Linked DNA regions of Symmachiella dynata. The protein of the gene in region 2 binds, or shares a complex with, the protein of the main gene of each other region. Links are inferred from orthologs where the notes say so. Each region holds a gene or a part of one and is shown on either strand. Other genes may lie near its edges.

Evidence for each region.
Region 1: the proteins of hisF (region 2) and hisH are in contact, whole or in part, in a crystal structure (PDB 6RU0), measured with the Thermotoga maritima proteins. The link is inferred for Symmachiella dynata from one-to-one orthologs. Residues at the interface, in WP_004080486.1 of Thermotoga maritima: Met1, Leu2, Ala3, Arg5, Ser40, Glu41, Asp45, Glu46, Ala70, Glu71, Ile73, Asp74, Ile75, Pro76, Phe77, Asp98, Lys99, Ser122, Gln123, Glu161, Thr195, Leu196, Asn247, Arg249, Glu251; in WP_004080484.1 of Thermotoga maritima: Asn15, Arg18, Arg22, Arg117, Leu118, Pro119, His120, Met121, Gly122, Trp123, Asn124, Asn134, Gly135, Tyr136, Tyr138, Val140, Tyr158, Glu180, Lys181, Ser182, Ser183, Lys184, Ile185.

What each region holds. Positions count from the first base shown.
Region 1 is NZ_CP036276.1:4,559,618-4,563,009, reverse strand. What follows is about bases 492-3,270. They hold hisH (imidazole glycerol phosphate synthase subunit HisH), read left to right. Parts: upstream 492-1,467; coding sequence 1,468-2,073; downstream 2,074-3,270. Other genes in these bases: Mal52_RS17210 (DUF4291 domain-containing protein), read right to left, coding at 3,062-3,270; hisA (1-(5-phosphoribosyl)-5-[(5-phosphoribosylamino)methylideneamino]imidazole-4-carboxamide isomerase), read left to right, coding at 2,133-2,873; Mal52_RS17225 (DUF1571 domain-containing protein), read left to right, coding at 492-972. In the rest of the region: more of Mal52_RS17225, read left to right, coding at 1-491; more of Mal52_RS17210, read right to left, coding at 3,271-3,392. UniProt on the Escherichia coli protein: IGPS catalyzes the conversion of PRFAR and glutamine to IGP, AICAR and glutamate. The HisH subunit catalyzes the hydrolysis of glutamine to glutamate and ammonia as part of the synthesis of IGP and AICAR.
Region 2 is NZ_CP036276.1:1,776,902-1,780,382, reverse strand. Bases 155-3,022 are described here. They hold hisF (imidazole glycerol phosphate synthase subunit HisF), read right to left. Parts: upstream 2,048-3,022; coding sequence 1,262-2,047; downstream 155-1,261. Other genes in these bases: Mal52_RS06845 (TolB family protein), read right to left, coding at 2,254-3,022; Mal52_RS06855 (type IV pilus twitching motility protein PilT), read right to left, coding at 155-1,023. Also shown: more of Mal52_RS06855, read right to left, coding at 1-154; more of Mal52_RS06845, read right to left, coding at 3,023-3,481.

The DNA.
Region 1 (3,392 bases), 2.8 Mb from region 2 along the record:
GCGACCCGTCCTAACTTTTTGGCTGTGCTGATCACCTGCTCCGCCATTGGAGTTCTGGTTCTCAATTTTCAATTGGAACCGGCCCGCGCCGTCTCCCGTAACACGGCAGCAAGGCCAGTGATCTCACAAATCGCGCCGCGTGCCGCCTCACCGGAATCAGCCGGAGATACCTCAGCCGAAAACGGCGACTCTACCGGCGAACAAGAGAACAGCTCTGCGATGCTCGGCACGGTCTGCCGCGGACGCGTGGCCTTGTTGCTCAATATTGCGCTGCTGGAAGACGGCATTCGCATGTTGGAAAAACACCCCGGTTATACGGCGAACTTCCACAAACAGGAATGGTTGGACGAAGCCGAAGAACTCACCGAATTGCAGACCATCGAAATCAAAAACCGTCACAAACCGTTTAGCGTCTATATGCATTGGCTCAACGGCGATGCTGGTCGCGAAGTATTGTTCGTCGAAGGCCAACACGGCAACAAAATGGTTGTACATGCCGGCGGCAACGGGCTGAAAAGCAAGCTCACCTTGTCCATCGCCCCCGACAGTTCCATCGCCATGGGCGAATCCCGCCATCCGATCACGCAAGCCGGACTGCTGAACCTCGCCAAAACCATGGCCAAGTTTCGCCGCCGCGATTTGGCACACGGCGACAGCGTCGAATGCTGCATGGGGCAAGAACAACTGTTCAACGAACGTCCCTGTTACAGTTTCACGCTGAATTTCCAAGACGAAGAGATCGAAGCGGACTACCGCAAATCGGTGGTTCTCATCGACAAGGAATGGTCTATCCCCGTGCTCGTTCAAAACTTTGGATGGTACGACACCGAAGATGAAGAGATGGCTAAGCTGACCCCCGAACAGTTGGACGAAGAAACCTTCTTAGAATACTACGCCTTTTCGAATATTAATTTTGAGACCGAATTGCGGAGCGATGATTTCGAAAAGGACAGCCCCAAGTACCGCTTTTAAGGTGAGCGGTGAACCTTGGTTCGCCGTTTGTTGTCACTACAATTGAATTCGGTCGATCTACTGGTTGGCGGGCCCTCACCCCCGGCCCCTCTCCCAGAGCAATCAATTGCATCTACGAGATAAGTAATCAAGCAAGTGTTCGGATGGTATAGAGTTCGGGGTAGCCGCGATTGCGGCAGCAATCGGGGCGGGCGCAGCCCGCACGAAGCCGCAATTCCCGCGCTCTGAAACGAGCAAAATCTTATCGGCAGGGACAGCTGAAACTGCTGCTTCTTGTGCCTACGGCACACCGATTGCCGTTGGCAATCGCTGCCACCCGATGATTGGTTCCCCTTGTATAGATGCAATTTGTTGCAGAGGGAGAGGGGAGGAATTTGGCGAACGGCGAGTTTATGCTCGCCGTTTTTTCGTAGACCATTCCGTCTGATTTGATTTCTCAATCCACACGCCGCCGGTTCACTCGCCTTGCTGTCGGCATTCCGCTAAAATCCCGACATGATTACCATCGTAGACTACGGAATGGGCAACCTGCGGAGCGTGCAAAAGGCGTGTGAGCGCGTGGGGATTGATGCGCGCGTCTCATCGGACCGCGGCGAAATTGCTTTGGCGGAAAAACTGATTCTGCCGGGAGTCGGCGCTTTTCGCGATGCGATTGCCGAACTGCACAAACAGGAATTGGTCGAGCCGATTCTGGCCCACATTGCCGCCGACCGCCCTTTTCTGGGGATTTGCCTGGGACTGCAGATGCTGCTGGAGGTCAGCCACGAGGATGGCCGCTACGACGGATTGGCCGTCATCCCCGGCGAAGTGGTCCGCTTTCCCGATTTTGACGACCTCAAAGTTCCCCACATGGGATGGAATCGGCTGAAGGTCTCCGGCGAGCAGCCGCTGTTGGCGGGGATCCCCGACGATGCCTATTTCTACTTCGTGCACAGCTACTATGTCGCCCCGCAGGACAAATCGGTTGTGGCCGCCACGAGCGACTATGGGATCGACTTTGTCTCAATGATCGCACGGGGCAACATGTTCGCCACGCAATTCCACCCCGAGAAAAGTCAAAAGGTCGGATTGCGATTGCTGAAAAATTTCGCCGAACTCTAAACGCCCGCGTGGCCGCTTTGGTTTGGTACTCCTCGACTTGCTTTTGAAAATAATTGCTCATGGAATTGCTCCCCGCGATTGACCTGCGTGACGGAAAATGTGTCCGCCTGCGACAAGGTGATTACGACCAAGAAACGATCTTTGGCGATAATCCAGCCGAGATGGCTGCGCGTTGGGAAAGCGAAGGAGCCAGCCGGTTGCATCTGGTCGACTTGGACGGTGCCAAAGTCGGTCGGCCGGTGAACCTCGATGCCGTGCGGGCGATTGTCGAGCGGGTCAGTATTCCCTGCCAACTTGGCGGCGGGATCCGCGACGAAGCGTCGATCCAATTGTTGCTCGACGATGTCGGCATTCAGCGGGTGATTGTCGGCACACAGGCGCTGAAGCACCCCGACTGGTTTCGCGAAATGGCGGAAAAATATCCCGGTCGGCTGATTTTGGGCGTCGATGCCCGCGACGGCATGGTCGCCACCGAAGGCTGGCTGGAAGTTTCCAAAACTTCGGCCATCGAGCTAACACAACAATACGCCGGGCTAGACCTGGCAGCGGTGATTTACACCAACATCGCCAACGACGGCATGATGGCCGGCATCGATGACGGCACACTGCGGGACTTTGCCGAATTGGCAAAGACCGGCATCCCCGTCATTGCCTCGGGCGGCGTGACGACACTCAAAGACATCGAAGCTTTGCTAGAAGTCGAGCGACAACATCCCGGCTTAAACGGAGCGATCATCGGCCGCGCGCTGTACGAGGGAACAATTCAACTCCCCGAAGCCGTAGCCCTGGTCCAAAAATAAAGCTCCCCACAAACACAGGGGTGGCAGCGATTGCGAAGCAATCGGTGTGCTACAATCACAAGAAGCCGCAATTCGGTGCTCCTTGGTCTGTCAAACTCCCCTGTAAAATCACGCTGAAATCGCGGCTTCTTGCGGGCTGCGCCCGCCCCGATAGCGGAGCTATCGCGGCCACCCTGGGGATTTCTGTTCTATTCGTCGATCAGCATACCGATGCGCGATTGAATCTCACCCGGAACCGAATAGGGGAGTTCCGCGGGCAGTAAAGACTGCACTGATGCGGCATCGTTATTAGCGACTGCAGTTTCGAGTTTATGGGCCAACTCCGTGACATCGCTGATACGTTGAATCCATTCGTGGACATATTTCTCAATGGCAGCCTCGGACAGTCCAATTTGAATCGACCGATGTTCCAATCGTTCCAGCCGGATATCGCGTTCCGGATCCCACTGAATTCGCACGGGGGAATTTTCTTTGCGGAGAGTCCATTGTTCCTCGGTTTCGTCGTGGGCAGCATCGAAA
Region 2 (3,481 bases):
ATGGTCGATGAAATATTTCAAACTGTCGTTGAAGGTCTGCATGCCTTCTTGACGGCCGATGATGATGGCATCGGGCAGCTTTTCATCCATCTCTTCGATCACCAATTTGCGAATTGTGGGATTCATGGTCATGATTTCCACAGTCGGGACTCGCTTGGGATTCTCGCGAATGGTCGGCAATAACTTCTGAGCGACGATCGCGTTGAGGTTGAACCCCATACTACTACGCAAGGCCGTATGCATGTCCTGTGGAAATAGATCCAAAATCCGGCCAATGGTACTGGGAGCGGTCGAGGCGTGGATGGTTCCAAAGACCAAGTGACCCGTTTCGGCCGCGTGCATAGCGGTCGAGAAAGTTTCCTTGTCCCGCATTTCGCCCACTAGCATGATGTCCGGATCTTGCCGGACAGCATGTTTCATGGCGATCTCAAAGTCCTTGACGTCGATCCCCACTTCGCGCTGGTTGATCAAACTTTTATTTTCCGTATACACAAATTCGATCGGGTCTTCGATCGTTAAAATGTGTTTGCGTTTCCGCTCGTTGATCCAGTCCAACATCGAGGCGATCGTCGTACTTTTGCCACTTCCCGTCACACCGGCCAGCAGCACCATGCCTTGGTCGTATTGACACAGCTTTTCCATAATCGGGGGCAGGTTCAAGCCCGCGAAGTTGGGAATAAACCGCTCGACTTTCCGCGAAACCATGCCCACATGACCCATTTGAATAAACAGGTTCACACGGAAACGCCAGTCTTCCCCTTCGTATTCCACGATATGGGCAAAGTCCGCACCGCCGTCGACGTCGAAAATCCGCTTGGCCCGATCGTCCATCATGGCGAAGCAGAGTTGCTCCATCTTCTCCTTCGTCAGAATGTCCATCTGCAATTCGCGGAGCGTTCCCTTGATCCGCAAGATCGGCGGCTTGCCCACCTTGAGGTGCAAGTCCGACCCCTCAAATTTGATCAACTGACGAAAAAGCTTATTGACTTCTAAATCGCCGGCAGGACCGGTGACCGAAGGCATCGCCGGATCTGATGAATCTGTGGTAGCTTCAGTAGCGGTCGCCATCAACTTTGCTCCGAATCAACTGCGAAATCACTCAAAAACACAACATCCCGCCGCACCTGCGCCCACGAAACCGGCAGGGCACACCGGGTCTTCATATTCTAACGTGCACAAGCGGCGATTCGCTAGCGCGAATTTCCCAGGACCACGATTTCTCGCCGACACGCAGCCTCAAATGGCAGCTCGCGATGCGATTCTAACCCGGCAAAACCGGATTGGGCCGCACAATAACACCACGTTCGGCCAAATAGGCCTTGGTTTCCGGAATCGAATATTCCCCATAGTGAAAGATACTGGCCGCCAATGCCGCATCTGCTTTGCCGTCGGTTACCGCACGAAAAAGATGTTCAGGACAACCCGCGCCCCCACTGGCAACAATCGGAATCTTCACTGCTTCAGCTACGGCTCGGGTGATCGGCAAGTCGTAGCCATCCTTGGTTCCGTCGGCATCCATCGACGTCAACACGATTTCCCCCGCCCCAAGCGCCTCGACTTCACGCGCCCATTCGACCGCCTGCAAGCCGGTTGGTACGCGTCCGCCGTTGATGAACACTTCCCAAAACTCCTCACCCTCCCGATCGACTCGCTTGGGATCAATGTTCACCACAATGCACTGGCTGCCGAATCGCCGAGCTGCTTGGCGAATGAATTCCGGATCTTTGACCGCCATGGAATTGATCGAAACTTTATCACATCCCGCATTGAGCAGCGTGCGAATGTCGTCCAAATTGCGAATTCCGCCGCCGACGGTCAACGGCATGAAAATCACCTCCGCAGTCCGCTGTACGATATCGACCAGAATATCGCGTTCCTCGTGGCTGGCGGTGATATCCAAAAACACCAACTCGTCGGCCCCCTCCTCTTCATACCGCGCCGCTACGGCAACAGGATCGCCCGCATCGCGCAGATTGACAAAGTTGGTCCCTTTGACCACGCGTCCGCCATGCACGTCGAGACAGGGAATAATCCGTTTGGCCAGCATAGCGTCACCGTGAAAACATCGAGAAAGGGATAGAGTGATTCTGATAGCTCAATCTAAACCACCCAGACCAACCCGTCAATCACCCGTGTCCACGATCAAATCGAACGTCCAGGGAGGGCGAGGCTCCCGCCGAGCCGCGCGAAACCAAGAGGCGTCAAAGCACGAATCAATAGAAGTCATCGCTAAACGCAACATCGCAACACATTTTAAGGGGTTTGCCTAGCGATCACTTTGCGGAACTCGCTTACGAGTTCATCAATCCCACCTTCGGGGAGCAATTTCTCCCGCTGGGGATTCTTCGCAAGATCCTGTTCGACGCGCCGCTGATCCGCGGGGCGGTCCAATCGTTGATAGGCCGCTTTTAGAAATAAGTCGCACCCCATTTTTGCCGTGTCGTGATCAGACTGTTCGCGAAGCGTTTCCCATTGGGGCACGAGCGCGCCCACCTGTTCAGCGGTCAGCCCTGCGACAAACTCAGTAGAGAACATCGGCACGAGCGATGTCACCGCGAGATGCTCCGGCAATAGCATCAGGGCACGGTCTTCGGCCGCGGGGCCATACTGTTCAAAATGGAACGTCTGTTGGACCAGCGGAGCTAAGGTGTTTGTGGCAAAGTCAGCATACTCCGCCGTCTTTTGACGCACCAGCAAGATTTGCGACAGCACGATCGCATCGGCCAGCCCGGCATTTTTGTGCGGAGCAGTTTCCAGAGCGGCGCGGAAAAACGTTTCGGCGTCAGCAGCGGCCTCTAGACTCAAGAAGACTTCGGCGATGTACAAATTGCGCAGCAAGCGCGGCATCGACGTCTGTTCCTCCAACCACTGATTTTGATCCGCCACCAGTTGCTGCTCTTCGGGCGTTGCTGTTGCAGAGATTTCAGCAGGGGGCGGGAAAAACGTGCGTTCAAAATCCGCCAACTTCGCCGCCGCCTCCTCGGTGCGGCCCAATTTGTCGAGACAGTAGTAATGAAAGAACGCAAAATTCTGTAGTCCAACAAACGGCCGAAACATCGAGTCCGATTCGGGCGGAATTTCAGGAGGAAGTTCCGCCGCCGCTTGTTCGTACCACTTCAGTGCTTCGTCATAATTTTTTTGCAACAGGTGATAGTGTCCCACCTGTGCTTTCTCAGCAGCATTGACCGTCATCCACTCGATGTCGCCAGTTTCAACATCAAAAATCGCTGCCGGATCGCCCTGTTGCAGTCCCCACCTGAGAAACTCTGTGAGCAACGAGCGATACGTCGGTGTGTACGTGAACCACACCGAAAGTTTTTCTTCGGTCGGCGACCAATGCGGAAACGTGACCCGCATGCCGGAAAAGACCGCATCGCCTGTTGCGCTTCCATTCCCGGGAGCAACATAGATCACATCGCGCGCCAACGGCTGAGGGAAAAACGCCATCGCCCAATAGCTGTCACCCAGCGTGCGTGAGAAT